DNA from 2 places in the Streptomyces sp. NPDC003379 genome. Region 2 is predicted to be linked to the other one. Evidence: riboswitches for the same ligand, from Rfam matches in the RefSeq annotation. Region 2 holds a riboswitch; the other holds the start of a gene.
What was found. Region 2 has a riboswitch for glycine ahead of gcvT (glycine cleavage system aminomethyltransferase GcvT). Riboswitches for the same ligand answer to the same signal wherever they lie in the genome.

Region 1: it holds a riboswitch for glycine, as region 2 does, so the genes downstream of both, gcvP (aminomethyl-transferring glycine dehydrogenase) here and gcvT (glycine cleavage system aminomethyltransferase GcvT) in region 2, are expected to answer to the same signal.

Annotation. Positions count from the first base shown of each region.
Region 1 covers NZ_JBSFRK010000017.1:3,205-18,905, reverse strand. The annotation lists gene ACWDVB_RS18505 (substrate-binding domain-containing protein) at 1-962, shown strand, start outside; gene ACWDVB_RS18500 (glutamate--cysteine ligase) at 1,006-2,526, opposite strand; gene ACWDVB_RS18495 (hypothetical protein) at 3,014-3,613, shown strand; gene ACWDVB_RS18490 (DUF5999 family protein) at 3,928-4,134, shown strand; gene gcvP (aminomethyl-transferring glycine dehydrogenase) at 4,298-7,186, opposite strand; glycine riboswitch at 7,388-7,486, opposite strand; gene ACWDVB_RS18480 (PRC-barrel domain-containing protein) at 7,630-8,007, shown strand; gene ACWDVB_RS18475 (DNA polymerase IV) at 8,646-10,100, opposite strand; gene ACWDVB_RS18470 (MerR family transcriptional regulator) at 10,146-10,760, opposite strand; gene ACWDVB_RS18465 (bifunctional nuclease family protein) at 10,933-11,406, opposite strand; gene ftsR (transcriptional regulator FtsR) at 11,525-12,268, opposite strand; gene ACWDVB_RS18455 (FHA domain-containing protein) at 12,313-13,281, opposite strand; gene ACWDVB_RS18450 (DUF881 domain-containing protein) at 13,364-14,191, opposite strand; gene ACWDVB_RS18445 (small basic family protein) at 14,197-14,529, opposite strand; gene ACWDVB_RS18440 (DUF881 domain-containing protein) at 14,526-15,425, opposite strand; gene ACWDVB_RS18435 (sugar phosphate nucleotidyltransferase) at 15,516-15,701, opposite strand, start outside.
Region 2 covers NZ_JBSFRK010000025.1:62,190-77,890, reverse strand. The annotation lists gene ACWDVB_RS24385 (hypothetical protein) at 1-53, opposite strand, end outside; gene ACWDVB_RS24380 (alpha/beta hydrolase) at 157-1,758, shown strand; gene ACWDVB_RS24375 (L-serine ammonia-lyase) at 1,768-3,168, opposite strand; gene glyA (serine hydroxymethyltransferase) at 3,328-4,587, opposite strand; gene gcvH (glycine cleavage system protein GcvH) at 4,599-4,979, opposite strand; gene gcvT (glycine cleavage system aminomethyltransferase GcvT) at 5,038-6,171, opposite strand; glycine riboswitch at 6,207-6,330, opposite strand; glycine riboswitch at 6,331-6,436, opposite strand; gene ACWDVB_RS24355 (AAA family ATPase) at 6,580-7,284, shown strand; gene ACWDVB_RS24350 (enhanced serine sensitivity protein SseB) at 7,355-8,134, shown strand; gene ACWDVB_RS24345 (enhanced serine sensitivity protein SseB C-terminal domain-containing protein) at 8,286-9,059, shown strand; gene ACWDVB_RS24340 (ABC transporter permease) at 9,368-10,372, shown strand; gene ACWDVB_RS24335 (ABC transporter substrate-binding protein) at 10,475-12,238, shown strand; gene ACWDVB_RS24330 (ABC transporter permease) at 12,400-13,401, shown strand; gene ACWDVB_RS24325 (ABC transporter ATP-binding protein) at 13,398-14,495, shown strand; gene ACWDVB_RS24320 (ABC transporter ATP-binding protein) at 14,525-15,670, shown strand.

The sequences.
Region 1 (15,701 bases), on a different contig from region 2:
ACAACGCGTCGGCGGGCCAGGGGCGCCGCCTCGACCTCTTCTACCCCAAGGACGGCACGCCGCAGCTGGACTACCCGTACACGCTGGTCGCGGACGACAAGATGTCCACCGACACGAGCCGCGCGGCGCTGCGCTTCATGACGATGTTCAGCGACGAGGACGGCCGGAGGATCCTGACGGAGCACGGGTTCAGGACCGACCCCGACCAGCCCTCCGACAAGCTCGTCACCGCCGCCGGAGGCCGCACCCCGCAGCCGTACGCGGGCGAGGCCACCGAGCCGCCCTCCGACAAGCAGATCCAGGAGACGCTCGGCATGTGGACGATCACCGTGCAGAGCGCCCGGCTCAGCACGGTCGTCGACGCCTCGGAGTCCATGCGCCAACTGGTGCCGGGCCGCGCCCAGTCCCGTATGGAGGTCACCAAGGGCTCGCTGCTCCGGGCCCTCACGGGGTTCACGGACAAGGACGAGATCGGCCTGTGGGAGTTCGCCACCCGGCTCGACGGCGCCCGTGACTACCGCAAGCTGCAGCCGACCGAACGGCTCGGCGACCGCAAGGGCGGCGCGACGCACCGCGACAGGCTCTCGAAGGCGTTCAGCGATCTGCAGCCCGTGCCGGGCGGCGCCACCGGCCTGTACGACACCACGCTCGCCGCCTACAAGGAAGCCAGGTCGACGTATGCGAGCGGCAAGTTCAACGCCCTCGTGATCCTGACCGACGGCGTCAATCAGGACCCCGGGAGCATCTCGCGCAGCTCCCTCATCGCACAGCTGGAGGACCTCTCCGAACGCGAGCAGCCGGTGCCGATCATCGCGATCGCCGTCGGCCCCGACGCGGACAAGGACGAGGTCCAGCAGATCGCCGCGGCCACCGGCGGCTCCGGCCACCAGGTCGACGACCCGGCGCAGATCCACGCGGTCATCCTCAAGGCCATCATGGAGGCCGGCAGCAACCAGGGCTGACCCCGGCCGACAGGACCACGCCCGCCCCTGCCCGCCCGCGGCCTCAGCCCGTAGGCACCGCCGACGCGAAAAGCCCCACCGGCCACGTGTGCACCGGCTCGCCCTCATGCATCAGCCGGCAGTAGCTCTGAGTGGTCGCGGCCAGCGCCGCCTCCCTGGTGAGCCCGCCCTCCAGGGCACGGTGGTACGTCGCCGCCTGCCACGACGCGCCGTTGACCCGCCGCCGGCACCGCTCCTCGATCACCCCGAGGTACAGCTCCCGGTCGGCGCGCTCCACGCCCCACGCGTCGAGCCCGGCGGCCGCGAGCGGCAGCAGTTCATCGCGTACGAGGTCGACGGCCGGCAGCTCGACGGTGCCGCCGAGCCTGCCGCGCCGCGGCCACCGCAGCCGGGCGTCGATGCCGTGGCGGCACGCCACGTCGAAGTTCTGGGCGGCGGCCTCGAAGGGCAGCCGGGTCCACACGGGCCGGGCCTCCTCGGCGAGCGCCCGCACGAGCCCGTAGTAGAAGGCGACGTTGGCGATGACATCGGTGACGGTGGGCCCGGCGGGCAGCACGCGGTTCTCGACGCGCAGATGCGGGACACCGTCGGCGATGCCGTACACCGGGCGGTTCCAGCGGTACACGGTGCCGTTGTGCAGGACGAGTTCGCCGAGCCTCGGCACCCCGTCCGCGTCGAGGACGCCCAGTGGGTCCTCGGCGTCCATCAGGGGCAGCAGCGCGGGGAAGTACCGCAGGTTCTCCTCGAAGAGCTCAAGCGGCCCGGTGATCCACCGCTCACCGAACCAGGTCCGCGGCCGCACCCCCTGGACCTGCAGCTCGGGCGGTCGCGTATCGGTGGACTGGAGGAAGAGCGGCGGCCGCGACTCGCGCCACAGCTCACGGCCGAACAGGAACGGCGCGTTGGCGCCCACGGCGATCTGCGCCGCGGCGACGGCCTGCGCCGCGTTCCACACATCGGCGAACCGGCCCGGGGTGACCTGGAGGTGCAACTGCACGGACGTGCACGCCGCTTCGGGCGCTATCGACGTCGATGTGCAGGTCAGCCGTTCCACGCCCTGGATGTCGAGGGCGAAACGCTCACCGCGCGCCGCCACGATCTGCTCGTTCAGAAGGGCGTAGCGGTCCACGTCGGAGAGGTTCGCGGAGACCAGATCGGCTCTGTTCAGCGTCGGGAGTATGCCGATCATGACGATGCCCGCGTCCAGCTCGTTCGCTTTTCTGTGGGCATAGTTGAGACCGGTGCGTACTTCTTCGGCGAGCCGGTCGAGAACGCGTCCGCCGAGCCGGTGCGGGGCAATGTTCACTTCCAGATTGAACATTCCGAGTTCCGTCTGGAAATCCCGGCTCGCGATGCGCTCCAGAACCTGCGCATTCAACATTCTCGGCAGTCCGTCGGGCCCGGCGAGATTCAGCTCGATCTCCATGCCCATCAGATTCCTGGGCCGATCGAACCGCTCCTCCTCCAACAGTCGGTCCAGCCCCGTGAGGCACTCCCGGAGCTTCCTGCGGTACTGGTGCCGATCGGACAGGTCGAACGCGCCCGCCACGACCTTCTCCCCCATCGAAGTGTCCCTCCTCGAATGGGCAGCCAAGGGCCCGGCCGCTGCTGTGTACGGGGGATGATGCCCAGGCAATGTGATCGATAACGCCCCATGGCGGCCCACCGGACAGTACGCTCGGTACCGCTGCCGCCAGGCACATTCGCCGGGCATGCGGCACGGTGAAGATTCCCTTCCGAAGTGCCTGGTCAAAAGCACCGACGGGAATCGGCCGACCGCTCGACTTGCGGAATACGAGGTCACCGAAGTGACGCCCACGTGAAATCGTGATAAAACCCTCGTAAAGACGACCTGATAACGCCTTGCCCGCAATATCGACCGCGTCTAGATGAAACATGGTTCGAACACGGCTCGTATAAACTCCGCACTCTAGGCAGAGAGTTGGCGCTCGCGGTCCCCCGGCCCCCGCCCCTCTGACCCAGAGCTGACAGCGCCGTCACGCACCTGCCCCCGCTCCACCGTGCCTGTCGAATGAGAGAGGCGACCCACCATGCCGCTGCACGTCCTCCCTGCCCCCGCCCCCGCCCTGCGCAGCGTTCTCGCGGCACTCGGTTCCCCCACAGCCGTACGCGAGGCCCGCACCCCGTCCCTGCGTGCCGCCCAGGGTTCCGTGAGCCCCGAACTCCCGCTGCCCGTGCACGTGTTGGGCCGCACCACTCCAGAGGGCACCATTCCCGAGGGCGCCGCGCCCACTCGCCTCGCCGGCTGGCGCTTCATGATCCGCTGCGGGGAGCGCGCCCTCGCCGCGGCGGACACGATGCTCACCCCCGACGGCTGGGCCTTCTCGCACTTCTTCGAAGGCCCCTACATCGCCTCCACCGAACGGGCCCTGCGGCACGCCGAGGCCATGCCGATGCCCTGCCAGCCCCGGCTGCTCTCCGTACCCGAGCTCTATATGCTCACGCTCTGGCTGCACCGCGACTGCACGGACAACGGCACCGAGGCCCCCCTCTCCCCCACCGACCTGCTCGTACCCCTCGCGCCGGCCCCGCCCGGCATCGCGGCCCACCGCCCGCACCGCGTCGCCGAGTTGCTCCCGGTCCTCGCCCATCGCCTGACGCCGTCGCCCCTGCTCGGCTCGCCCGCCTGACGTCGCCACACCCCTCTTGTCGCACGTGCCCCGCCGCCCTTGGCGGCGGGGCATCGCGCTGCCCCCACCCAGGTGGACTAGCCCGGACGGGCCAGACCGAACCACCCGAAGAGACACTGGAGTTGGGGTGAACCGTCCGGGCGGGTGATACGTCATTAAGCAGTAGGAACCGCTGCAGCAAAATCCCTGCGGTTTGACGCCCGTGGGGCAACACTGGGACCGGACCGACTACAACGGGGGGGGCGGTTATGCATACCGCATCGAGCCACAGGACTGACGTCACAGCCATCTCACCGCAGCGAAAGAACCCTTCCATGTGCCAGCACCAACCACCGTGCCCGACAGCCGACTCCGCCGACCGGGAAGCCGCGCTCCTCATGGCGAGCCACCCGGAGCAGGGCTGGAGCCTGCTGTGCAACGGCGTCCTGCTCTTCGAGGACACCGGTGAGCTGCTGCCGGACGGCCAGATCATCGCCCCGCACCGACCGCTGGGCACCGACCAGATCATGACGGCCGCCTGATCACCACCGGCACACCCGCACGGACGTACGACCAGCACTACGCAGCACTACCCAGCATCACGCAGCACCGAACAACCGCACAGCGGAACGACCGAGGGGCCGGCCCGGAGAGAACTCTCCGAACCGGCCCCGACGCATGCCCGTACCGCACGGGCGCCCGCCATCAGTCCTCGTAGGCATCCAGCGGCGGGCAGGAGCAGACGAGGTTCCGGTCGCCGTACGCCTGGTCGATACGGCGAACCGGCGGCCAGTACTTGTCCGACGCGGCGACACCGGCCGGGAAGACGGCCTCCTCGCGGCTGTAGCCGTGCTCCCACTCGCCGCCGAGCGCGGCCGCGGTGTGCGGCGCGTTCCGCAGGGGGTTGTCGTCGGCGGACCACTCGCCGGAGCCGACCTTCTCGATCTCCCGGCGGATGGCGATCATCGCCTCGCAGAACCGGTCGATCTCGATCAGGTCCTCGCTCTCCGTCGGCTCGATCATCAGCGTCCCCGCGACGGGGAACGACATGGTCGGCGCGTGGAAGCCGTAGTCGATGAGCCGCTTGGCGATGTCGTCGACGCTGACGCCCGTCGCCTTGCTGAGCGGCCGCAGGTCGATGATGCACTCGTGCGCGACGAGCCCGGCGGGACCGGTGTAGAGCACCGGGTAGTGCGGCTCCAGGCGCTTGGCGATGTAGTTGGCGGAGAGCACCGCGACCTGCGTGGCCCGCTTGAGCCCCTCGCCGCCCATGAGACGTACGTACGACCAGGAGATCGGCAGGATCCCGGCGGAACCCCACGGCGCCGCGGAGATCGGACCGACACCGGTGTCGGGGCCCGCGGCGGGCTGCAGCGGGTGGTTGGGCAGGTAGGGCGCGAGGTGCTCGCGCACACCGACCGGGCCGACGCCGGGGCCGCCGCCGCCGTGCGGGATGCAGAAGGTCTTGTGCAGGTTCAGGTGCGAGACGTCGCCCCCGAAGTGCCCCGGCTTGGCGAGCCCCACCAGGGCGTTGAGGTTGGCGCCGTCGACGTACACCTGACCGCCGGCCTCGTGCACCGAGGCGCAGATGTCGGCGACGTGCTCCTCGAAGACACCGTGCGTCGAGGGGTACGTGATCATCAGCACCGCCAGCTCGTCGCGGTGCTTCTCGATCTTGGCGCGCAGGTCCTCTATGTCGATCTCACCGTCATCGGCGGTCTTCACGACGACGACCTTCATGCCGGCCATGACGGCGCTCGCCGCGTTCGTCCCGTGCGCGGAGGACGGGATGAGGCAGACGGTGCGCTGCTCGTCGCCGTTGGCCCGGTGGTACCCGCGTACGGCGAGCAGACCGGCAAGCTCGCCCTGCGACCCGGCGTTGGGCTGCAGCGAGACCTTGTCGTACCCGGTGACCTCGGCCAGCCGCTCCTCCAGCTCACGGATCAAGGTGAGGTAACCCTGCGCCTGCTGGGCGGGCGCGAAGGGGTGCAGCTGCCCGAACTCGGGCCAGGTGACCGGCTCCATCTCGGTGGTCGCGTTGAGCTTCATGGTGCAGGAGCCCAGCGGGATCATGCCCCGGTCGAGCGCGTAGTCGCGGTCGGCCAGCCTGCGCAGGTAGCGCAGCATCGAGGTCTCGGAGCGGTACTGGTGGAAGACCGGGTGCGTGAGGTAGTCGTCCGTACGCAGCAGGCCCTCGGGCAGCGTGTCGGAGACGGATGCGTCGAGCGCCTCGATGTCGGCCTCCACCCCGAAGGCTCCCCACACGGCGGCCAGTTGCTGGCGCGTGGTGGTCTCGTCGCAGGCGAGCGAGATGTGGTCGGCGTCGACCCGGTGGATGTTGACGCCGCCTTCGCGTGCGGCCGAGACCAGCTCGCCGGCCCTGCCGGGCACGCGCACGGTCAGCGTGTCGAAGTACGCGCCGTGGACGACCTCGACGCCACCGGCTGTCAGGCCCGCGGCGAGCAGTGTCGCGTACCGGTGGGTGCGCCGCGCGATGGCCCTGAGCCCGTCGGGACCGTGGTAGACGGCGTACATACCGGCCATGACCGCCAGCAGCACCTGCGCGGTGCAGATGTTGCTCGTGGCCTTCTCGCGGCGGATGTGCTGCTCACGGGTCTGCAGCGCGAGCCGGTACGCCTTGTTGCCGTCGGCGTCGACGGAGACACCGACGAGCCGTCCGGGCAGGCTGCGCGCGAACTTCTCGCGCACCGCCATGTAACCGGCGTGCGGCCCGCCGAATCCCATCGGCACACCGAAGCGCTGCGTCGTCCCGACCGCGATGTCCGCGCCGAGCTCACCGGGCGAGGTGAGCAGCGTCAGGGCGAGCAGGTCGGCGGCGACGGTGACGACGGCACCGAGCTCGTGCGCCTGGTCGATCAGCGGCTTCATGTCGCGTACGACACCGGAGGCGCCGGGGTACTGCATCAGCACGCCCACGACACCGCGCTCGGCGACCTCGGCCGGAATGCCCTCGCTCAGGTCGGCGACGACGATTTCGACGCCGGTGGGCTCGGCACGGGTCTGCATGACGGCGATGGTCTGCGGCAGCACATCGGCATCCACGACAAAGACGCCGTCCTCGACCTTCCCCATGCGCCGCGACAGTGCCATGGCCTCGGCGGCGGCGGTGCCCTCGTCGAGTAGCGAGGCCCCCGAGGTGGGCAGACCGGTCAGCTCGGCGACCATGGTCTGGAAGTTGAGCAGCGCCTCAAGGCGTCCCTGCGAGATCTCGGGCTGGTACGGGGTGTAGGCGGTGTACCAGGCGGGGCTCTCCATGACGTTCCGCAGAATGACGGGCGGTGTGAACGTCCCGTAATACCCGAGCCCGATCATCGAATCGAGAACTTGATTGCGGTCCGCGAGCGAGCGCAGCTCGGCGAGAACCTCGGCCTCGGAACGGGCGCCGGGCAGCTTCAGCGCCTCGGCGTTCTTGATCACATCCGGCACCGCGGCGGCCGTGAGCTCGTCGAGCGAGCCGTACCCGACCTGGGCGAGCATCTTGGCCCGCGCTTCCGCATCGGGCCCGATGTGCCGCTGCTCGAAGGGGATGCCCTGTTCGAGCTCGGAGAGCGGGATGCGATTGGTGGCAGTCATTGCGGAGGCCTCCTGGTCTGCGCGACCTACGAGGGGTACCACGGCGTGGGTACCCGGACGGCCTCCCCCTCTGTCATCTCAACCTGAGAGCTTCACCGGGCGACACCTACGTCCTGCGTAGACGCCGTCCGACTTTCACCGTCGGTGAGGAAGGGATCCGAACGTGCCCGCCCGTACGCCCGCCCTGCTTTCCAGAGTGACCTCGTCCGTGCGGTACGGGTGCCTGAGAGATTCCGGGGAGGATTTGCTCCTTCGGCGCCTCCGGAATCGTGACCCGGAGAGCTCTCCCGCACGGGGTCAGCAGCCGTCCGTCAGCCTACCAGCGAGGACCACAGCCGTTCCCTCGAGTGGCCGCCTGCCCCGAAGTGCTCTTACGTAGGGAGTACGAGCGGACAAAGATGAGTTATGCCCACATCGGAGACCCGCGACCAGCTGGAGGGCCCGTGCAGACCGACATCGATCCGCGCCACCTGATCGGCCGCAAGGCGTTCGACCGGAACGGGGCCAAGATCGGGACGATCGACGAGATCTACCTCGACGACGCCACCGGTGCACCGGAGTGGGCCGCCATACGCACGGGCCTCTTCAGCCGCGACGCCTTCGTCCCCCTCGAACCGAGCGAACTGGTCGACGACGGTACCCTCCGCATCCCCTTCGACCGCGCCCTGATCAAGGACGCCCCCGACTTCGGCGTGGGCCGCCATCTCTCCCCCGCCCAGGAACTCCAGCTTTACCACCACTACGGCCTGGACACCACACTCCCCCACCCCCCACCCCCCGACCACGACTTCGGCCACCTAACAGACCCGGACCCCTCCTGACCCAACCCGCCAGCAGCCCCGGCCCGCCCGGAGCCGCCCTGACCCCACGCCCACGGACAGACCTAGCGCGGCCCAGACCCGCCCTGACCCCACACCCCGCCAGCAGACCTGGCAGCCCCGGCCCCGCACTGCCCCACACCCGGCCAGCAGCCCGGCACGCCCAGACCCGCCCTGACCCCACACCCACGGACAGACCTAGCGCACCCAGACCCACCCTGACCCACACCCGCCAGCAGCCCCGGTACGCCCAGACCCGCCCTGACCCCACACCCCGCCAGCAGACCTGGCAGCCCCGGCCCCGCACCGGCACTACACCCGGCCAGCAGCCCGGCACGCCCAGACCCGCCCTGACCCCACACCCACGGACAGACCTAGCGCGGCCCAGACCCGCCCTGACCCCACACCCCGCCAGCAGACCTGGCAGCCCCGGCCCCGCACTGGCACCACACCCGGCCAGCAGCCCGGCACGCCCAGACCCGCCCTGACCCCACACCCCGCCGACAGGCCCAGCACGCCTGGACTGCTCCTACCGCCAACCCCGCCGGCAGGCCCGGACGCTCCCTGCGGCCACCCCGCCGCCCGACCCTGGCCGACAGCGCCACCGAAACTGCCCTCCCCTCGCCGTCCGCCCTTTCGCCTCAGCCTGACTCCCCAGCGCCCACACCCCCCACTCCAGTAGCCACCACCGCCCCCTCGCCCCGCACCCCCACCAGCGGCAACGGCTCGGCCGGTGTCAGCTTCGGGTCGTCCGTGCTGAATGTCCGTACCCGCCCCGGCTCCGACCCCGGTGTCTCGAAGCGAACCGTGACCCGGCCCAGGCCGCTCCCCTGCACCCAGCCGTGCCCGTACTCGGCGTGCCGCACATCGTGTCCGGCCGCCCACCGCCGCTCCGGGGGCACCACCGGCTCCTCGGCGCTCCCGCCGACCTCCGGCTGCTCCCCGGGCACCGCCTCCCCGGGCACCGATTCATCCGCCTCGGCCCCTGTCTCCACCGCAGCCAGCGCCAGCGCCTCCGCCTGCGCCTGTGCCTGCGCGAAAAGGTCCTCCTGCGTGTAGTCGGCGAGCCCCGTGACCCCGACCCCGAGCAGCCGCACCCCTCCCGTGGTGTCCACGGACTCCAACAGCCGCGCAGCGGCCTCCCGCACCACCCCAGGGTCATCCGTGGGGCCCCGCAGCGTCTCGGACCGCGTCAGCGTCGAGAAGTCGAACCGCCGCACCTTCAACACGATGGTCCGCCCCGAGTGCCCAGCCTCCCGCAGCCGCTGCACACACCGGTCCGCGAGCCGGGCGACCTCCGTCCTGACCCGCACCCGGTCGTGGATGTCCACGTCGTACGTGTCCTCGACACTGACCGACTTCGTGTCCCGCTCCGCCACCACGGGCCGCTCGTCGCGCGCCAGCGCCATCGCGTACAGCGACACGCCGTGCGCCTTCCCGAGCAGCCGTACGAGCTCGTCCTCCCCGGCCTCCGCGATCTCCTCGACCGTGGTGATCCCGGCCCGCCGCAGATGGTCCCCGGTGGCCGGCCCCACCCCGGGCAACGTACGCACCGACATCGGGCCCAGCAGCGCCCGCTCCGTCCCCGGCGCTATCAGCACGAGCCCGTCCGGCTTCGCCTCCTCGGAGGCGATCTTCGCCACCATCTTGGACACGGCGAGCCCCACCGACCCCGTCAGCCCGGTCGCAGCCCTGATGTCCACCCGCAGCCGCTCCCCCACCGCCCTGGCCGACGCCTCGTCGTCGGCGACACCACCCGCCTCCAGGTCCACGAAGGCCTCGTCCAAACTGAGCGGCTCCACCAGCGGCGACAGCTCCCGCAGCAGCGCCATCACCTGCTCACTGACCTCGCGGTACAGCCCGAAGCGCGGGACGAGATAGGCGGCGTTCGGCGCCAGCCGCCGCGCCTGCCCCATCGGCATCGCCGAGTGCACACCGAACCGCCGCGCCTCATAGCTGGCGGTGGCCACGACACCCCGCGGCCCGAGGCCGCCCACCACGACGGCCTTCCCGCGCAGACTCGGCTTCGCGGCCTGCTCGGCGGACGCGTAAAAGGCATCCATGTCCAGATGCAGAATCGTCGGCGCGCTTCTCACATCTCCGATGCTGCCCTACGCCACTGACAATGCCCCACCGACGGCTCAGACCGCCCTGTTGCGCCGCCTGGCCAGCTCGTCGGCGGGGTTGTGCCCGACGAGCGTCTCGCCGGTGTCGACGCGCTCCCCGTGCAGCTGGGACAGCGCCGCCTCGACGTCACGCCACACCACACCCACGGCGATCCCGAAGATCCCCTGGCCGCCCTGGAGCAGCTCATGGACCTCGCTGGACGACGTGCACTCGTACACCGTCGCCCCGTCGCTCATCAGCGTCATCCGCTCGAGATCACGGAACCCGCGCTCCCGCAGATGCTGGACCGTCGTACGGATGTTCTGCAGCGATACCCCGGTGTCCAGGAACCGCTTGACGACCTTCAGGACGACGACGTCCCGGAAGCTGTAGAGCCGCTGGGTACCGGAGCCACCGGCGGCACGCACACTGGGCTCGACCAGGCCCGTCCGGGCCCAGTAGTCGAGCTGCCGGTACGTGATGCCCGCGGCCGCGCACGCGGTCGGACCGCGGTACCCGATCTGCTCGGAATTCTCGGACGTCGCGTCCCCGCTCCCCTGGACCGCCACCGGTTTCGGAGAGTGATCGGCCGCGCTGCCGTGAAACGCGTACGGACCACCCACCGCCGTACCGTCGCCGCTGCTTCTCACGCCGACCTCCGTCCTTGACCTGCCTGCACGACGGTAGGCAGTCACCAGGGGCTCGTCAACGATCGCCACACTCGCCACGCCGAGTGATAATCACCCTGAGAGTGGTTTCCCGTACCTTGCCGCGGGGAAAGGCTAGCCGAATGGCCCGAAACGGGCCGCCGGGAGCGGCGCCTCACTGGCTGTTGGTACCGAAGTCCTCGGGCGAGATCTGGTCGAGGAACTCGCGGAACTTCTCCACCTCGTCCTCCTGCTCGTCCGGGATCGCGATGCCGGCGTCGTCCAGGACACCGTCACTGCCGTAGATCGGCGTCCCGGTGCGCAGCGCAAGCGCTATGGCGTCGGATGGCCGCGCGCTCACCTCCACCCCGCTGGCGAAGACCAGTTCGGCGTAGAAGACCCCTTCTCGCAGGTCCGTGATGCGCACTTCGGAGAGCTCCTGGCCCACCGCGTCCAGCACGTCCTTGAACAGGTCGTGGGTCAGCGGCCGTGCGGGTGCCATGCCCTGCTGTGCAAAAGCGATGGCGGTCGCCTCACCTGGACCGATCCAGATGGGGAGGTACCGGTCGCCTCCCACTTCACGCAGGAGCACGATCGGCTGGTTGGAGGGCATTTCGACCCGGACACCTACGACGTCGAGCTCGTTCACACAGCAACCCTAGGACGTGGCCGGCAGGTTTGGGTAGTCGGGCACCCGCCGAGTACCGGTCGGGGACTCCGCGAGTGCCCTCCGAGTGCCCGTTGAATCGGGCAGTGTCAGGGCGGAATCAGGGCAGTCTGACCCCGAGCGCGGTCTGCACGAGGGCCGAATGCAGCCTCCCGGTGAGACCCGCCAGTTCTTTGGTACGGGCCTCGGCATGGGCCCTGGTCTGCGGATTGCGGTGCCGCCGCAGCGGCGCGACCACCTGGTCGACGAGCCCCGCCTCCCGATCCGCGGCGGCCTTCATGGCCCGCAGATGGCGTGGCTCGATTCCGAACCGGCCGAGTTCGACGACGAGCGAGGCGACCGTGACGGCCTCCGCGTCGTAACCGCCGTCCGGCAGCTGTGCGACCAGCCCGTATGTCTCCCACTCGGCGAGCTGCCCCTCGTCGATCTCCGCGACGGCCAGCAGCTCGTCACGGCCCACACGGGCCGCCGTCGGCTCCTCGGCCTCGCCCGGGCCCTCGACGCCGCCGCTGTCCCGCTGGCGCCCCGGAGAGGGCAGCGGAGCCCGCTCGCCGCGCTCCAGCGCCTCCAGATGCTCACGGATGACCTTGAGCGGCAGATAGTGGTCCCGCTGCATCCTGAGGACGTGACCGAGCCGCTCGACATCCTGCGGGCTGAACTTCCGGTAGCCGGAAGGCGTGCGCTGCGGCTCGATGAGCCCCTCGGACTCCAGGAAACGAATCTTGGAGATCGTGACCTCGGGAAACTCGTCGCGCAGCATGTTCAGCACGGTGCCGATGCTCATCAGTCGACGGTCCGCGGCGGCGGTGCCGGTGCCGGCACCGCCCCTCGGTGTTTGAAGCATGGACCTTCCATGGGGGTGCCCCCGGACGGAGCCCGGGGGGAGGGTCAGATGCCGACGCTGCGCTGGCTCGCGTAGAAGACCAGCCGGTACTTACCGATCTGCACCTCGTCGCCGTTCGACAGCGCGACGGAGTCGATGCGCTCCCGATTGACGTACGTGCCATTCAGGCTGCCCACGTCGGCGACGGTGAAGGAACCGTCCTGAACGCGACGGAATTCCACGTGGCGACGCGACACCGTCACGTCGTCCAGGAAGATGTCGCTCTGCGGGTGACGGCCCGCCGTGGTCAGCTCGCCGTCGAGCAGGAAACGACTGCCCGAGTTCGGCCCGCGGCGCACGACCAGGAGCGCCGAGCCGAGCGGCAGGGCGTCGACGGCGGCCTGCGCCTCCGGAGAGAGCGCGGGAGACGGGGTCTGCCCCGTCGTCTCCGCGTCGTAGGCCTCCAGGCCCGAGATGGAGATCGTCGAGGTCGTCTCGGACGCGCGCTCCGGCGCCGCTCCGGGCCGCAGCGGCGCACCACAGTTGGAGCAGAACCGGCTCGCCTCGGCGTTGCGGTTCCCGCACCTCGTACACACCAGGGCCATGGACGGGTCCTCCTGCCGCGGCTGCCCCGCAGGGGCATTGGACGCGTACGGACCGGGGGTAAACCCTCCACCCGTACTCGAGGTTGACGGTTCTCCGAAACCTATGCGGCCGGGACCGGCAGGGTCAACAGACGACGCGCCCTGTCCGCCCGAAATGTCACCACCTGGACCAGCCACCTGGTCCCGGAACATGGGGCGCTCGCCGCCCTGCTCCTCGGCATCTCCATGGCGTGGGGCACGGTGACGGGCAGTAGCGGGATTGCCGCTGTCCTCACGTGCACTCTTGCCGAACAACTTCGCAAACAACTTCACGGGCGATTCCCCTTGACCGAAACAGACCCGCCCGTGGGGCAGGACGAACCCTGATTGCACACACCGGCATTCATCGGTGAACCAGACATCCTCACAACGTCCGTGTCCACCAAACAGTTTCCACCACGCACCACGCTTCCGGTGCGCCGACCCCCCGCAACCTCATGCCCTCGCCTCGCCGCCACCATGCGCCCGCCCCTCACTGCGAGGACGACCGAGCGTAGTCAGGCCGCTTCGCAGGTCGCAAGGCGTTCACGACGATCTTCTCCGAGCGTGTCACGGTGACCGTGGCCTGCTCCTTCTCCAGAGTCTGCACCACACCCCCGGGGATGTTCAGCGCAGGTTCCAGATCCTGCGGCTTACCGATCACCTTGAAGAGGTACGGTTCGCCGACCTTGCGACCGTCCACCTTCACGCCCCCGCCGTCGGCGTCCGACAGATGGGTGCTCGCCACCACGCGTACGTCGTTGATCTGGATGGCCTCGGCGCCGGCGGCGCGCAGCTCCTGAATGGCGTCGAGCAGCATGTCCGCCTCGATCGCCCCCTTCTTGTCCTTGATGGCGAGCGTGATGCCGGGCCCCTGGGCCGCCACCGTGCCTGCCAGGATGCCGAGTTGCCGCTCCCGCTCGACCGTCTGCTTGCGCGCCTCTTCGGCCTGGTCCGAGCTGTTCTCGAGCCCGGTCCGCTGCTCCTCGAGACGCCGCTTCTCTTCTTCCAGACGCTCAGTACGGTCATCCAGTTCATCGAGGATGCGTACGAGATCTTCTTGCCGCGCGCCACGCAGCGCACTGCTGTCGTTGTTCGACCGCACCTGAATGGCAAGGCCGAGACCCAGCACGAAAAGCAGCAGGGCGACGATGAGTTGGGGCCGGGTCACCCGGGGCGGCCACAGGCCCTTGACCAGCCGCTGACGGCCGGTGAGCCCCGGCTTCCCGGAGGCCGGTGGAGCGGCGGCCTCGGGCTCCGCCGGGACCTCCTCGGGGAGTTCCTTGCGGCGGTGGTACTCGGGCGTCTCGTCAGCGCTCATCGGCGTCACGCCCTGAAGATGTGCCGGCGGATCGCGGCGGCGTTGGAGAAGATCCGGATACCGAGGACCACGACGACGCCCGTGGACAGCTGCGCGCCGACGCCCAACTTGTCGCCCAGGAACACAATCAGCGCGGCCACCACCACGTTCGACAGGAACGACACCACGAAGACCTTGTCGTCGAAGATGCCGTCGAGCATCGCGCGCAACCCGCCGAACACGGCGTCGAGAGCCGCGACCACGGCGATCGGAAGGTACGGCTCGACCACCGCCGGAACCTCGGGCCGAACCAACAATCCAGCCACGACTCCCACGACGAGGCCCAGTACGGCGATCAAGATGTGCCCTTTCCTGCTTTCGGCTCTGCTGTACGTACGGTCACACTCGGCGCTGCGGGCAGCCGGAGCTCCTCCGACACGGAGATGCTGGTCCGGATGTCGAAGTTCTCCTGCAGGGCATGCAGATACCGACCGTCGCTGCTGTTCTGGAACCGGGTGCTCAAGCGTTTCCCGTCCCCCACCGCGAGCACCGTATACGGCGGCACCAGCGGACGGTTGTCGACCAGTATCGCGTCACCCGCGGCCCTGATCGCCGACAGCGCCGTGAGCCGCTGGTCGTTGATCGAGATCGCCTCGGCGCCGGACTCCCACAGGCCGTTGACGACCCGCTGCATGTCGCGGTCGCGCACCCGCCCGGTGTCGGAGAACCCGGCGCTCTCGCGCGGCCCCCCACCACCCTGGTCGGCTTCCTTCTTGTCGTCCACCACGAGCTGCACGCCCGGCCCGCGGACTTCCGTGGCGCCGGAGAGGAGACCGACCAACTCACCCTGGCTGCCACCGTGCTTCTTCAGCGCGGCCTGCTGCCGTTCGCCCACGTCGTCGCGGAGCTCGTCCACGTCGTCCTCGAGCTTGTCGGCGCCGGCCGTCGCCTCTTCGACGCGGTCGATGAGCTCCTCGCGCTCCTTGGCGAGCACCGGCGCCGCTATACGTGCCTGCGCGGCTCCCACGGTGACGACGAGCGCGGCGAGCACGAGCCCCGCGGCGAGCCCGAGTTTGGCCCGCAGCGGGCGGGGAACACCACTGTCCCCTCTGGCCTTCTTCCTGGCGGCCGCCTCCGCGTACCCCTCGTCCAGGCTGTGGTCCATGACGGTGGTGAGCAGCGACATGGACGCGTCCGGACGCCGGGGGCGGGAGGAGGTGCTCCGAACGGGGGGCTGCTGCGGCATGCCGCACATCGTCGCACGTCGCGGGCGTTACCTCCGAATGGCCCCACCGGCGCGCCGGGCAGCACCTGTTGTGGGTACTGCCCGGCGCGCCGGACACGGTCAGCGGCCGGCGCTGTCCACCACCGTGGCCCACTCGTCGAGCAGCGCCTGGGCGGACGCGTCGTCGGGCCCCTCGGCCCACAGATGGGTGACGGCCTCGGCCGGGTCGGGAAGCACCAGCACCCAACGCCCGTCGGCCTCCACGACCCGCACACCGTCGGTGGTGTCCACGGACCGCTCCCCGGC
Region 2 (15,701 bases):
CCGCAGCTCCAGCCCCATCCGTAGCCCCACCGCAGCCCTGCCCGTCGCCCCACCCGCAGCCCCGTCCAGCGCCCCACCCGCAGCCTCAGCCCCGCCCCGCCGCCGCAGCCACCCCCACCGCCCCGCCGCCCCCCAGGCCCCCAGGAAGAGCCCCCCTTGAACCTCGCAGCCCGTCTCCGCCACCCCGTACCCCTCGCCCTGGGCGCCCTCACCACCGCGCTGGCGCTCGGCGGCTGTAGTGCTGCTGGGAACGGGGCGGGCGTGGGCGCGGGTGGGGACAAGGCGGCGGTCGGCGCGCGCATCGACCCCGCCGACCGGCCCGGCCTCAAGCGCTTCTACGGACAGAAGCTGACGTGGCACCGGTGCGGCGACGGCCTCCGTTGCGCCCGCCTCACCGTGCCCCGCGACTACGCCCACCCCGAGAACGGCAAGACCTTCGTCCTGCCGGTGGCGAAGGCGGCCACGGCGGCGCCCGGCGAACGCATCGGCTCGCTCGTCTACAACCCGGGCGGGCCGGGCGCCTCCGGAGTGAGCGACCTCACGTCGGACAGCGGCGAGGTCTTCAGCGCCGAGGTGCGCGCCCGCTTCGACATCGTCTCCTTCGACCCGCGGGGCGTAGGCGGCAGCCGACCCGCGGTGAAGTGCGCGGAGGCCGACGACGAGGACGGGTCGGACGACACCCCGGACCCCATCAGCCCCGAGACCCGTGACCAGCGCGACCGCGCCCTCGCCGTGGCGCACGCCGACGCCCTGGCGTGCGTGAAGGGCAGCGGCGGCATCCTGCGCCAGGTCGGCACCGAGGACGCGGCCCGCGACATGGACGTCCTGCGCGCGGCCCTCGACGACCGGAAGCTGACCTTCCTCGGCTGGTCCTACGGCACGAGCCTCGGTACCTCGTACGCCGAACAGTTCCCGCACCGCGTCCGCGCCCTGGCCCTGGACGGCGCCATCGACCCCTCCTTGACCTGGTCGGAGCGGGCCATCAGCCAAGGCTCGGGCTTCCGCAGGGCCGTCGGGGACTACACCGAGCACTGCGCGGACATCGCGGGGGACAGCTGCCCCGGCGCCACTCCGGAGGAGATATCGGAACTGATCGACGAACTGTACGAGAAGGCGGCGCGCGAGCCGCTGCCCGTCACCGACGACACGGCGTACGAAGTGGACGCGCGGACGCTGCTCGACGTCGTCACGGCCGCGATGTACAGCCCGGAGGACGACTGGGAACCCCTGTCCGACGCACTGCGCGAGGCCGCGGACGGCGACGCCACCCGCATCGCCGACCTGGCCGAGGACACCAGCACGGACACCACCACCAGCACCGCCACCAGTTCCAGGACCAGCGCCGACAACGAGGACGAGGCCCTCCTCGCCGTCAGCTGCCTGGACACGCCCCACCCACGCGGCGTCCGCCCCTACTGGGACGCCCTCGCCGCCGCCGACAAGGCCGCGGGCGTCTACGGCACGTCAAGCGTCGTCGACGAACTCACCTGCAAGGACTGGCCCGCCGGCACCCAGCACCCGCACCGCGTCCGCGCCCAGGGCGACCTCCCGCCGGTCCTGGTCGTGGGCACCACGGGCGACCCGGCGACGCCGTACGAGGAGGCGGAGAGCCTCGCGGACCAGTTCCCCGGCGGCATGCTCCTGACGTACGAGGGCGTGGGCCACACCGCGTACGGCCGCGGCGACGGCTGCGTCACGGACGCGGTGGACGACTACCTCATCGACCTGAAGCGGATCCGCCCCGACACGACCTGCTAGTCCAGCTCCTCAGCACTCGATGATGTTCACCGCGAGCCCACCCCGAGCCGTCTCCTTGTACTTGACGCTCATGTCGGCGCCGGTCTCCTTCATGGTCTTGATGACCTTGTCGAGGGACACCTTGTGGGAGCCGTCGCCCCGCATCGCCATCTTCGCGGCCGTCACGGCCTTCACGGCCGCCATGCCGTTGCGCTCGATGCACGGGATCTGCACGAGGCCGCCGACCGGGTCGCAGGTCAGGCCGAGGTTGTGCTCCATGCCGATCTCGGCGGCGTTCTCGACCTGCTCGGGGGAGCCGCCGAGGACCTCGGCGAGGGCGCCCGCGGCCATGGAGCAGGCCGAGCCGACCTCGCCCTGGCAGCCGACCTCGGCGCCGGAGATGGAGGCGTTCTCCTTGAAGAGCATGCCGATCGCGCCCGCCGCGAGCAGGAAGCGGACCACGCCCTCGTCCTTCTCCTCCTGGGAGGAACCGCCGGGCACGAAGTTCATGTAGTAGTGCAGGACGGCCGGGATGATGCCCGCCGCGCCGTTCGTCGGGGCGGTCACGACGCGGCCGCCCGCGGCGTTCTCCTCGTTCACGGCCATGGCGTAGAGAGTGATCCACTCCATCGAGCGGGCCTGCGGATCGCCCTCGGCGCGCAGCTGGCGGGCCGAGTTCGCCGCGCGGCGGCGGACCTTCAGGCCGCCCGGCAGGATGCCCTCGCGGGACATGCCGCGGGAGACGCACGCCTGCATGACCCGCCAGATGTCGAGGAGGCCCTCGCGGATCTCCTCCTCGGTGCGCCAGGCCTTCTCGTTCTCCAGCATCATGGCGGAGATGGACAGCCCGGACTCCTGGGCGAGCCGCAGCAGCTCGTCGCCGGTGCGGAAGGGGTACTTGAGGACGGTGTCGTCCGGCACGATCGGGTTCTCGCCCGCCGCGCCCTCCTGGTCCAGCACGGTCTCGTCGACGACGAAGCCGCCGCCCACGGAGTAGTACGTCTTCTCCAGGACGAGGGCGCCCTCACGGTCGTACGCGAAGATCGTCATGCCGTTGGCGTGGTACGGCAGCGCCTTGCGGCGGTGCAGGACCAGGTCCTCGTCGAAGTCGAAGCCGATCTCGTGCACGCCGAGGAGGTTGAGGCGTCCGCTGCTCCTGATCTCGTCGACGCGGCCGTCGGCGCTCTCCACGTTCACCGTGCGCGGCGACTCGCCCTCCAGGCCGAGCAGGACGGCCTTCGGGGTGCCGTGCCCGTGGCCGGTCGCGCCGAGCGAGCCGTACAGCTCGGCCCGTATCGCGGTGGTGTGGGCCATGAGGCCCTCGTTCTTGAGGCGGCTCGCGAACATGCGGGCGGCGCGCATCGGGCCGACCGTGTGGGAGCTGGACGGGCCGATGCCGATCGAGAACAGGTCGAAGACCGAGATGGCCACGGAGGACTCCAAGGGTTATTGGTAGACGCCGTTGTCTGCCGGGGTGGTGCAGAAATCAGGGCGTGCGCCGGGCATGAGCGGGGGCACCGCGCTCACTGTGTTCACTTCCAGTGTGCGTGGTGCCCCGAAGTTACGTACGAAGGGAAGCGTACGAAACCACTACAGGTTGGGGTACAGGGGGTGTTTGTCGGCCAGAGCCGAGACCCGGGCCTTCAGGGCCTCCGCGTCGAAGCCCGGCTTGAGGGCCTCGGCGATGATGTCGGCGACCTCGCGGAAGTCGTCCTCCTGGAAGCCGCGCGTGGCGAGCGCCGGGGTGCCGATCCGCAGGCCCGAGGTGACCATCGGGGGGCGCGGGTCGTTCGGGATCGTGTTGCGGTTGACCGTGATGCCGACCTCGTGGAGGCGGTCCTCGGCCTGCTGCCCGTCCAGCTCGGAGTCGCGCAGGTCCACCAGGACCAGGTGCACGTCCGTGCCGCCGGACAGGACGTCGACGCCGACGGCCTTGGCGTCGTCCAGGACCAGGCGCTCGGCCAGGATGCGGGCGCCGTCCAGGGTGCGCTGCTGGCGCTCCTTGAACTCCTCCGAGGCCGCGACCTTGAAGGAGACGGCCTTCGCCGCGATCACGTGCTCCAGCGGGCCGCCCTGGAAGCCGGGGAAGACCGCGGAGTTCAGCTTCTTCGCGAAGTCCTTGTTGCGGGCCAGGATGATGCCGCCGCGCGGGCCGCCCAGCGTCTTGTGCGTGGTGGAGGTCACCACGTCCGCGTACGGCACCGGGTTCGGGTGCAGACCGGCGGCGACGAGACCGGCGAAGTGCGCCATGTCGACCCACAGGTACGCGCCGACCTCGTCGGCGATCCGGCGGAACTCGGCGAAGTCCAGCTGACGCGGGTAGGCGGACCAGCCCGCGATGATCACCTTGGGGCTGTTCTCCTTGGCCAGGCGCTCGACCTCGGCCATGTCGACCAGACCGGCCTCGTTCACGTGGTACGGGACCACGTTGAACTGCTTGCCGGAGAAGTTCAGACGCATCCCGTGGGTGAGGTGCCCGCCGTGCGCCAGGTCGAGGCCGAGGATCGTGTCGCCGGGCTGGGCGATCGCGAAGAGGGCGGCCTGGTTGGCGGAGGCGCCGGAGTGCGGCTGGACGTTGGCGTACTCGGCGCCGAACAGCTCCTTGACGCGGTCGATCGCGAGTCGCTCGGTGACGTCGACGTGCTCGCAGCCGCCGTAGTAGCGGCGGCCGGGGTAGCCCTCGGCGTACTTGTTGGTCAGGACGGTGCCCTGGGCCTCCATGACGGCGACCGGAGCGAAGTTCTCCGAGGCGATCATTTCGAGGGTCGACTGCTGGCGGTGGAGCTCGGCGTCGACGGCGGCGGCGACGTCCGGGTCCAGCTCGTGGAGAGGGGTGTTCAGAAGCGACATCGGGGAGATCCTTAGCTGCCGGAGAACTCGGTGTACTCGTCCGCGGAGAGCAGGTCCTTCGGCTCCTCCGTGGTCCGGACCTTGAAGAGCCAACCACCCTCGAACGGCGCGGAGTTCACCAGCGACGGGTCGTCCACGACGTCCTGGTTGGCCTCGACGACCGAGCCGGTCACCGGGGAGTACAGGTCGCTGACCGACTTGGTCGACTCCAGCTCGCCGCAGGTCTCGCCCGCCGTCACCGTGTCACCGACCTCCGGAAGCTGCACGAAGACGACGTCACCGAGCGCGTTGGCCGCGTGCTCCGTGATGCCGACCGTCGAGACGCCCTCCTGGGCGTCCGACAGCCACTCGTGCTCCTTGCTGTAACGCAGCTGCTGGGGGTTGTTGCTCATGACCTGAATTCTCCTGTACGCGGGTGGGTGCTGCGGAACGGGAAAGATGTGCGGGGGGTCACTTCTGACGCTTGTAGAACGGCAGCGCCACGACCTCGTACGGCTCGTGGGTGCCCCGGATGTCCACGCCGACGCCCGGGGTGCCCGGGGCGGCGTGCTCCGCGTCGACGTACGCCATGGCGATCGGCTTGCCCAGCGTCGGGGACGGGGCGCCGGAGGTGACCTCGCCGATGACCTTGCCGTCCGCGACCACGGAGAAGCCCGCGCGCGGGACGCGGCGGCCCGCGGCGACCAGGCCGACGAGCTTGCGCGGCGGGGCGGACTCGGCGCGCTCGGCGGCGGCCGCGAGTGCCGCACGCCCCACGAAGGCCTCCGCCTGCGACGTCTTCTCGAACTTGACCACCCGGCCGAGCCCGGCGTCGAACGGTGTCAGCTCGGCGGTCAGCTCGTGCCCGTACAGCGGCATGCCCGCCTCAAGGCGCAGCGTGTCGCGGCAGGACAGCCCGGCCGGGACCATGCCGACGGGGGTGCCCGCCTCCATGAGCGCGTTCCACAGCCTCTCGGCGTCACCGGGAGCGACGAACAGCTCGAAGCCGTCCTCGCCGGTGTAGCCCGTGCGGGCGATCAGCGCGGGGACGCCCGCGACGGTGCCGGGCAGGCCCGCGTAGTACTTCAGACCGTCCAGGTCGGCGTCCGTCAGGGACTTCAGGATGCCGGGGGACTCGGGGCCCTGGACGGCCAGCAGCGCGTACGCGTCGCGGTCGTCGCGGACCTCTGCGTCGAAGCCGTCGGCGCGGGCGGTGAGCGCGTCCAGCACGACCTGCGCGTTGGAGGCGTTGGCGACCACCATGTACTCGGGGGACTCGGCCGCACCGAGGCGGTAGACGATCAGGTCGTCCAGGATGCCGCCGTCCTCGGCGACGATCATCGTGTAGCGGGCGCGGCCGACACCGACGGAGCCGATGTTGCCGACCAGGGAGAAGTTCAGGAAGTCGGCGGCCTCGGGGCCGGTGACGGTGATCTCGCCCATGTGGGAGAGGTCGAAGAGACCGGCCTTGGCGCGCACGGCGTTGTGCTCGTCGCGCTCGCTGCCGTACCGCAGCGGCATGTCCCAGCCCGCGAAATCGGTCATGGTCGCGCCGAGCGCCCGATGGACGCCATCGAGTGCGGTCAGACGGGGGGCAGTGCTCATGAAGGGAACTCCCAGGGCATGACGGGCGAGGTCGATCCTCCCCATCTGTCATCGGAACCTGAGAGGTTCGCCGGGAGCGTCCCGATCTTCGAGAGGATCGAGGGCCCGGCTTGCACCTTGGGTGGGGCCGACGGCTGCCGGCCCGCTTTTCAGATGTGCCTCGCCCGCGCGGTACGGGGCCTGAGAGATTCAAGGGAGGGACTTGCTCCTTCGGCGCCCCAGCACGTCGTACGACGGCTGCCGGGGACTCTCCCGCGCGGATTCAAACGGCCGGTATGGAGTTGGCGGGCACATCATTGCACGCGGCTCGGGCCAGGGGGACCGGTGGTCCGACTCGCGGTCAGGGAATTCCCTTGTGCCGCATTACCTTCTCTTTACACTTGCCGGGGAAAGCAGTACGTGACCGCTATGGGGAGGCCGATCACGGTGCGCAGCAGGACGAGTGTGTACGCCACGACCAGTTACGCCACGACCGCTGGAGTGGCGCTGCCGAAGCAGGCCGCCGCCCCGGTCCGGGAGGGCTGCGGCCCGCACCCGGTGGCCGTCGTCCGCGATCTGCGGCAGCGGGCCGGCCACAGCCCGTACCGCCTCACCTTCGACGAGGGCGACCTGGTCGTCGTCTCAGGGCTGCCCGGTGGCGGAAAGTCGACGCTGATGCGGCAGGCCGTGACGGGCCCCCGCATCGACTCCCAGGACACCCGGGACCGCTGGGCCCGCCGCATGCCCCGCCTGCTGCCGTACGCGGTCTACCGCCCCCTGGTCCGCCTCGCGCACTACGCGGGCCTGCGCCGCGTCCTGCGCTCCGGGGCCGGCGTCGTCGTACACGACTGCGGCACCCAGCCCTGGGTGCGCCGCTGGCTCGCCCGCGAGGCCGCCCGGCGCGGCAGGACACTGCACCTGCTGCTGCTCGACGTGCCCGCGGACACCGCCCTGGAGGGCCAGCGCGAGCGCGGCCGGGGCGTGTCCCGGTACGCCTTCGCGCGCCACCGCAGAACGGTCGGCCGGCTGGTCGGCGCCGCCGAGCGCGGCGACCTGCCGCGCGGCTGCGGCTCGGCGGTGCTCCTGGACCGTGCGGCGGCGCAGGTGCTGCGGGGGATCGCCTTCGACCGCTGAGGGCGGCCGACGTTAGGGTTCAGCCGCAGGCAGAGGGCAGGCAGAGCGGTCGCGAGCAGGGGTTGGACAGATGGACTTTCCGGCGCAGGCACACGCCCATCCGTACGGCGGATGGCCGGGCAACGAACTCGAAGAGGTCCTCGCGGCCTCCCTCGGCGGCCCCGCGTCGGCGGGCGCCCGGATCGTGGAGGTCCTCGGGCGCAGCCAGATATGGATCCCGCTGCCGAACGGCGGCGGCCCCGACAGCGGCACCCTGGACCTGCCGACCCTGGAGATCGACGGGCAGGCGTACGTCCCCGTCTTCACCTCCGAGCAGCAGTTCCGCCAGGCCCTCGGCGGCGCGGCGGACCGCATGGGCTGCACGGTGGCGCCCGCCGTCGAGTTCGCCCGCGGGCTCCCGCCGCAGCTGGGCATCGCGCTGAACCCGGACGGCACCGTCGGGGTCCCGCTGCCGCCGCCCGCCGTCGCCGAGCTCTGCCGGGCCGGACGCACCCCGCTGGACGGGCCCGCGGCCGGCGGCCGTGTCCGCCTCTTCGAGCCGGACTGGAAGCAGGACCCCGTCGACTTCCTGGCCGCCGCGGGCAGCGAGTTCGAGGCGACGGGCGTCGTGCTCACCGCGCGCCGCTGCCTGGCCGCCATCGAGACGGACGAGCCGACCCTCTTTGTCGGCGTGGAGCTGTCCACGTGGGAGGGCGCCGCCCGTGACCTGCCGATGGAGGCCCTGGGCCGCGCCCTCGGCCGGGTCCCGGTGGGCTGGCCGGTGAACCTCGTCCTGCTCGACGTGGCGCAGGACCCGGTGGGCGACTGGCTGCGCGCGAAGGTGCGGCCGTTCTACCAGCGGCAGCCCTGAGCCCGTACCGGTCCGCGCGAGACGTCGGGCGAGACCCTGGGCGAGACGCTGAGGCGCGTACGTCAAGTCCGCGCCCAGATCGCCGCTTAAGCTGGTTCCATGGCCCGGCCGGGCACATGTTCTCGGGTTCGTGGTGAAGGGGCGGTTACGGGTGAGTGCGTCGGGCACGGCTGCGGCCGGGCAGATCGAGCAGATGCTGCGCCAGGTGACGCCGGGGCGTTACGACGCGTACGAGGCACTGCTGCGCGCGCTCGCCGCCGACCAGGTGTGGATGCTGCTCTGGCACGGCCAGGCCGGCTCCCCCGACGCCCAGTACGGGAACATGGAGGTCGAGGGCCTCGGCTACGCCCCCTGTGTGACCTCCGCCCAGGAGCTGTCCGCCAGTGGCTGGAACCGCAGCTATGAAGTGGTGCGCGGCATCGACGTCTCCCGCACCCTCTACCCCGACCACTACGGCCTGTGGCTGAACCCGCACGCCCCCGGCGGCGGCGTCGGCATCCCCTGGCTCGATCTGCGCCGCATCGCCACGGGCCTGGACCTGCTGCCCGCGGGACCGCTCAGGCTCACCGAGCCGAGCATCGAAATCCCCCAGTTCTACGCCCTGTTGACGCAGAACGCGCACCGCACCCCCGCCGTCCGCTCGCTGCGCCGCGCCTGGGTTCAGCCCGCGCTCGGCGCGCCGTATCTGGCCATCGGCCTCGACGTGTACGACACGTCGCCGCCGTCGGTCGACGCGGTGCGCGCGATGATGCAGCAGTCCATCGCCGCCGTCCCGGAGGGCCTGCCGGTCTCGACCGTAGCGATGTCCGACGACTACGATCCGGTCGCCATGTGGCTGCGCGCCAACGCCCGCCCGTTCTACGACCGCGAGGCCCAGGCGGCCCCGGCGCCCGCGGGGGGATACGGCTACCCCGCGCAGTACTGACCGGTACTGAGCAGCGCGAACGGCGACGATGTCCGTTCTGATGCAGGTGGGGCCCTATGGACCCCCGTGCAGTCCTGCACCCCAAGTGCCCCGTGTTCGCCCCTCGTTCACTCGCGTCCGCATAACGGAACACCTCGATCAGCATCACGGTTGCGCATCCATTCCCCGTCAAGTCTGGTAACAGATCACGACGTGGATGAAGACTCCCGCTCCAGGGGCTTTCGCCCCCTGTGTACGACGGACTGATCACGTCGCTACAGCGGCAAGTGCGGGCCGGTCACCACCGGTTGAGAGGGGTCCCTGCCACGATGACGGCACCATTGCATGACACACCTGCGGACGCGGACCCGACCGAGGACGTCGCTTCCGCAGTTGGTGCAGGGGTGAAGAAGGTCGAGGGCCGTTCCCTCAAGCAGATCGCCTGGAACCGCCTGAAGCGGGACAAGGTCGCTCTCGCGGGCGGCATCACGGTGGTCCTCCTGGTCCTGGTCGCCGTCTTCGCCCCGCTGATCGTCAGCCTGCTGGGCCATCCGCCCAACGACTTCCATCAGGAGAAGCTCGACGAGCTGACGAACCTCCCCAAGGGTGCGCTCGGCGGCATGAGCAGCGACTTCCTCTTCGGGGTCGAGCCCAACAAGGGCCGTGACGTCTTCAGCCGCATCGTCTACGGCGCGCGGATCTCGCTCCTGGTGGCGTTCCTCGCCGCCATCGTCGCCGTGGTGCTCGGCACGCTCTTCGGGATCATCGCCGGTTACTTCGGCGGCTGGGTCGACGCGCTGATCAGCCGCGTGATGGACGTGCTGCTCTCCTTCCCGCAGCTGCTCTTCATCATCTCCCTCGTCTCCGTGCTCCCCGACGACCTGCTCGGCCTGACCGGCTCCAGCGTGCGCGTCGCGATCCTCGTCCTGGTCATCGGCTTCTTCGGCTGGCCCTACGTCGGCCGCATCGTCCGAGGCCAGACCCTCTCGCTCCGTGAACGCGAGTACGTCGAAGCGGCCCGCAGTCTCGGCGGCGGCAAGCGCCACATCCTCTTCCGCGAGCTCCTGCCCAACCTGGTCGCCCCGATCACCGTCTACGCGACGCTGATGATCCCGACCAACATCCTCACGGAAGCGGCCCTCAGCTTCCTCGGCGCCGGTGTGCGGCCGCCGACCGCCTCATGGGGCGGCATGCTGCGCGACGCGCTCGAAACGTACGAGCACGACCCGATGTTCATGGTCTTCCCGGGCGTGACGATCTTCATCACGGTCCTGGCCTTCAACCTCTTCGGTGACGGGCTGCGGGACGCGCTCGATCCGAAGGGGACGCGTTAGAGGTCCTCGACCGACTTGCCCCTGCCGCATGTCAGGTGGCTCTATCCATGGTTCTCCGGCAGCTCAAGGCCAGGGACCGCGAATCTCGGAGGTTACGAGAAAATGCCCACAGTTTCCTCGAAACGACGGCTCACCGCTGGTGCGGCCCTCGTCGTCGCGGCGCTGGTGACCACCACGGCCTGTGGCAGCGGTGACGGTGACAGCGGTGACGGCGGCAAGGGAGCCGGTTACAACGCGGCGCTCGACAAGGTCGCCAACGCGTCCAAGAAGAAGGGGGGCACGCTGAAGATGGTCGGCAAGCAGGACCTCGACTCCGCCGACCCCCAGCGCGCCTACTACGGCATGTCGTGGGACTTCATGCGCTTCTACACCCGGCAGCTGGTGTCCTACGACACCAAGCCGGGCAAGGCGGGCACGAAGCTGGTCCCGGACCTCGCCACCTCCAACGCCAAGATCTCGGACGACGGCAAGACCTACACGTACAAGCTGCGTTCCGGCCTGACCTGGGAGGACGGCTCCAAGCTGACCTCCAAGGACGTCAAGTACGGCATCGAGCGCGCCTGGGCGACGGACACCATCACCGGCGGTCCCGGCTACATCAAGCAGACGCTCGACCCCAAGACCAAGTACAAGGGTCCCTACAAGGACACCTCGAAGGAGGGCCTCGACGCGATCGAGACGCCCGACGACCAGACCATCATCTTCAAGCTGCCCAAGCGCAACGGTGACTTCGAGCAGTTCCTGGCGATGCCGAGCGGCTCCCCGGTGAAGGCGGCCAAGGACACCAAGGCCAAGTACACCCAGCGTCCGTTCTCCTCCGGCCCGTACAAGTTCCAGCAGTACAAGGCCGGCAAGAAGATCGTCCTGGTCCGCAACGACAAGTGGAAGAAGTCCTCGGACCCGATCCGCGCGGCGCTGCCCGACAAGATCGACGTGACGATCTCCGCCAACCTGGAGGAGAACGACAAGAAGCTGATGGCGGGCGACTACGACGTCGACCTCAACGGCACGGGCATGACCCAGTCCGGCCGCGTCACCGCCGTATCGGACCACAAGGACAGCGTCGACAACATGCACACGTCCTTCGTGCGCTACGTCGCGCTCGTCCACACGGCGGAGCCCTTCAACAACGTGCACTGCCGCAAGGCCGTCTTCTACGGCACGGACTTCGCGGCTCTCCAGCAGACCCGCGGCGGCAAGGTCGCGGCCGGTGACATCGCCAACAGCACCTTCCCGGTGGCGATCCCCGGCCACAGCGACTACGACCCGTACGGCGTCCTCGCGCGCAAGGGCAAGCCCGACGCCGCCAAGGCCAAGGACGAGCTGAAGAAGTGCGGCAAGCCGAACGGCTTCAGCACCAAGCTCACCGCCCGCAACAACAACCCGGGTGAGGTCGACGCGGCCGAGGCGCTCCAGGCGCAGCTCGACAAGGTCGGCATCAAGGTCTCCGTCGACCCCCTCGACGGCGCCGACACCTCCAGCATCACCGGCTCGCCCTCCGTCGTGAAGAAGCGCGGCTACGGCATGACGATGAGCGGCTGGGGCCCGGACTTCCCGTCCGGCCAGGGCTACGCGCAGCCGCTGTTCGACAGCCGCTTCGTGATGCCGACCGGCAACTACAACGAGTCCCAGATCAAGGACAAGAAGGTCGACGCGCTCTTCGACAAGGCGATCGCCGAGACCGACCCGGCCAAGGCCGGCGAGATCTACAAGGAACTCGACAAGCGGATCCTCGACAACGCCGACTGGATGCCCTTCCTCTACGAGAAGAACATCACCTGGCGCGGGCCGCGGCTGACCAACGCCTACATGAGCGACGCCTACAACGGCCGCTACGACTACGTCTCGCTCGGCGTCGTCAAGTAGCAACGCCCGTATGACCCGTAGCTGATCGACTGATCGACCCCTCTGGTCGATCGACCGTCTCACCGCCGCCGAATCCCGCCAGTCCGAAGGGCAGGTGATGGCCCGGGGCGATGGCCGGGACTCCCCACAAGGGGGCCCCGGCCACCGCCGGGCCGCGCACAGTGCTTGCTTATCTCATCCGGCGCCTGATCGCCGTCGTCATCATGGTGCTGGTCGTACTGCTCGCGACCTTCACCGTCTTCTTCATGCTGCCCAAGTGGGCGGGACAGGACATCGCCGTCCTCTTCGCCGGCAAGGCGACCGGTGCCGAGCAGATCGAGGGCATCCGGACCAAGCTGGGACTCGACGACCCGCTCCTCGTCCAGTTCTGGGACTTCATCAAGGGCATCCCGATGGGGCGCGACTACGTCAACGGCAGTGACGTCACGCACTGCCCGGCGCCCTGCTTCGGCTACTCCTTCCGCACCGAGGCTCCCGTCTGGGACACCCTCAAGGAGGCCCTGCCCGTCACCGGCGCGCTCGCCGCCGGTGCCTGTGTGCTCTGGCTCGCCGGCGGTGTCGCCACCGGTGTGATCTCCGCGCTGCGGCGGGGCACCATCTGGGACCGGGCCGCGATGACCACCGCCCTCGCCGGCGTCTCGCTCCCCGTCTTCTTCACCGGCATGATCGCGATGGGCATCTTCGTCCACCAGCTCGGCTGGGTGAAGATCGCGGACAGCCTCAGCACCGACGACTCACCCGGCGTCTGGCTCCAGACGCTGATCCTGCCGTGGATCGTGCTCGCCTTCCTCAACGCAGCGATGTACGCCCGCCTCACCCGCGCCACCATGCTCGAAGTGCTCGGCGAGGACTACATCCGTACCGCCCGCGCCAAGGGCCTCGGCGAGGTCACCGTCATCCGCAAGCACGCGCTGCGCTCCGCGATGACGCCGATCCTCACCGTCTTCGGACTCGACCTCGGTGTCCTGATGGGCGGCGCGGTGCTCACCGAGTCCACGTTCAACCTGCCGGGGCTCGGTCTGGAGGCGGTCAGGGCCATCAGCAGCAAGGACCTGCCCGTCATCCTCGGCGTGACCCTGTGCGCGGCGCTCGCGATCGCCGTGGCCAACCTCGTCGTCGACCTCATGTACGCCGTCATCGACCCGCGAGTGAGGCTGGGATGACCGAACTGTCCAAGAGCGGAGCCGCGGTGGGCGAGCCCGTCGCCGACTCGCCCGATCCCTCCGCCTTCCTGGAGGTGCGCGACCTCAAGGTGCACTTCCCGACCGACGACGGCCTGGTCAAGTCCGTCGACGGACTCGACTTCCAGCTGGAGAAGGGCAAGACCCTCGGCATCGTGGGCGAGTCCGGCTCCGGCAAGTCGGTCACCTCGCTGGGCATCCTCGGTCTGCACACCGCCGGCCAGTACGGTGCCCGCAGGGCGCGGATCTCCGGGGAGATCTGGCTCAACGGCAAGGAACTGCTGAGCGCCGCCCCCGACGACGTACGCAAGCTGCGCGGCCGCGAAATGGCGATGATCTTCCAGGATCCGCTCTCCGCGCTGCACCCGTACTACTCCATCGGCAAGCAGATCACCGAGGCGTACCGGGTCCACAACGACGTCGACAAGAAGGCCGCCCGCAAGCGCGCCATCGAGATGCTCGACCGGGTCGGCATCCCCCAGCCGGACAAGCGCGTCGACTCCTACCCGCACGAGTTCTCCGGCGGCATGCGCCAGCGCGCGATGATCGCCATGGCGCTGGTGAACAACCCCGAGCTGCTCATCGCCGACGAGCCGACCACCGCCCTGGACGTCACCGTGCAGGCGCAGATCCTCGACCTCATCCGGGATCTGCAGAAGGAGTTCGGCTCCGCCGTCATCATGATCACGCACGACCTGGGCGTCGTCGCCGAGATGGCGGACGAGCTCCTGGTCATGTACGGCGGCCGGTGCGTCGAGCGCGGCACCGCCGAGAAGGTCTTCTACGAGCCGCAGCACCCCTACACCTGGGGCCTGCTCGGCTCGATGCCCCGCATCGACCGCGAGGAGACCGAGCGCCTCATCCCGGTCAAGGGCTCCCCGCCCAGCCTGATCAACCTGCCGAGCGGCTGCGCCTTCAACCCGCGCTGCCCCTACGCGGACATCCCCAAGGATCAGATCACCCGCCGCGAGCGCCCCGACCTGCGCGAGGTGGCCGCCGGGCACTACTCCGCCTGCCACATGTCGCAGGAAGAGCGCACCCGGATCTGGACCGAAGAGATTGCGCCGAAGCTGTGAAAGATGACGTGAAGGGCCAGGGCCAGGAGATGACGATCCCGGCGCACACGAAGAGTCCGACCGAGCCGCTGCTCAAGGTCGACGGCCTGGTGAAGCACTTCCCCATCAAGAAGGGGCTGCTCCAGCGCCAGGTCGGGGCCGTACAGGCGGTCGACGGGCTGACCTTCGACGTGCGCCCCGGTGAGACGCTCGGCGTGGTGGGCGAGTCCGGCTGCGGCAAGTCGACGATGGGCCGGCTCATCACCCGGCTGCTCGAACCGACCGGCGGCCGCGTCGAGTTCCAGGGCACGGACATCACGCACCTGAACACCGGGAAGATGCGTCCGCTCCGCCGCGACGTCCAGATGATCTTCCAGGACCCGTACTCGTCGCTGAACCCGCGGCACACCATCGGCACGATCGTCGGCGCGCCCTTCAAGCTCCAGGGCGTCAAGCCCGAGGGCGGCGTGAAGAAGACCGTGCAGGAGATGCTGGAGCGCGTCGGGCTCAGCCCCGAGCACTACAACCGCTACCCGCACGAGTTCTCCGGCGGTCAGCGCCAGCGCATCGGCATCGCGCGGGCGCTCGCCCTGCGGCCGAAGCTGGTGGTGGCGGACGAGCCGGTCTCGGCGCTCGACGTCTCCATTCAGGCCCAGGTGGTCAACCTCCTGGACGACCTCCAGGACGAGCTGGGCCTGACGTACGTGATCATCGCGCACGACCTGTCGGTCATCCGGCACGTCTCGGACCGCATCGCGGTGATGTACCTCGGCAAGATCGTGGAGCTGGCGGACCGCAAGGACCTCTACTCCACGCCGATGCACCCGTACACGAAGGCGCTGCTCTCCGCCGTGCCGGTGCCCGACCCCAGGCGGCGCGGCGTCAAGAGCGAGCGCATCCTGCTCCGCGGCGACGTCCCCTCGCCGATCGACCCGCCCACCGGCTGCCGCTTCCACACGCGGTGCTGGAAGGCGACGGAGATCTGCACGACGAAGGAGCCGCCGCTGGCCGCGTTGGCCACGGGGCACCAGGTGGCGTGCCACCACCCGGAGAACGCCGAGGACCAGGCGCCCGAGGACACAAAGCTGCTCTCGGCCGCCAAGGAGGCGATCGAGGTGGTGACGGTGGTCCCCAAGGCCGAGGAGTCGGCGGCGGAGGCTTCCGCGAAGCCGACCGGGAAGCAGGCAGAGAAGTAGGAAGACCGCCGACGGGAGGGTGCGAGGGGAT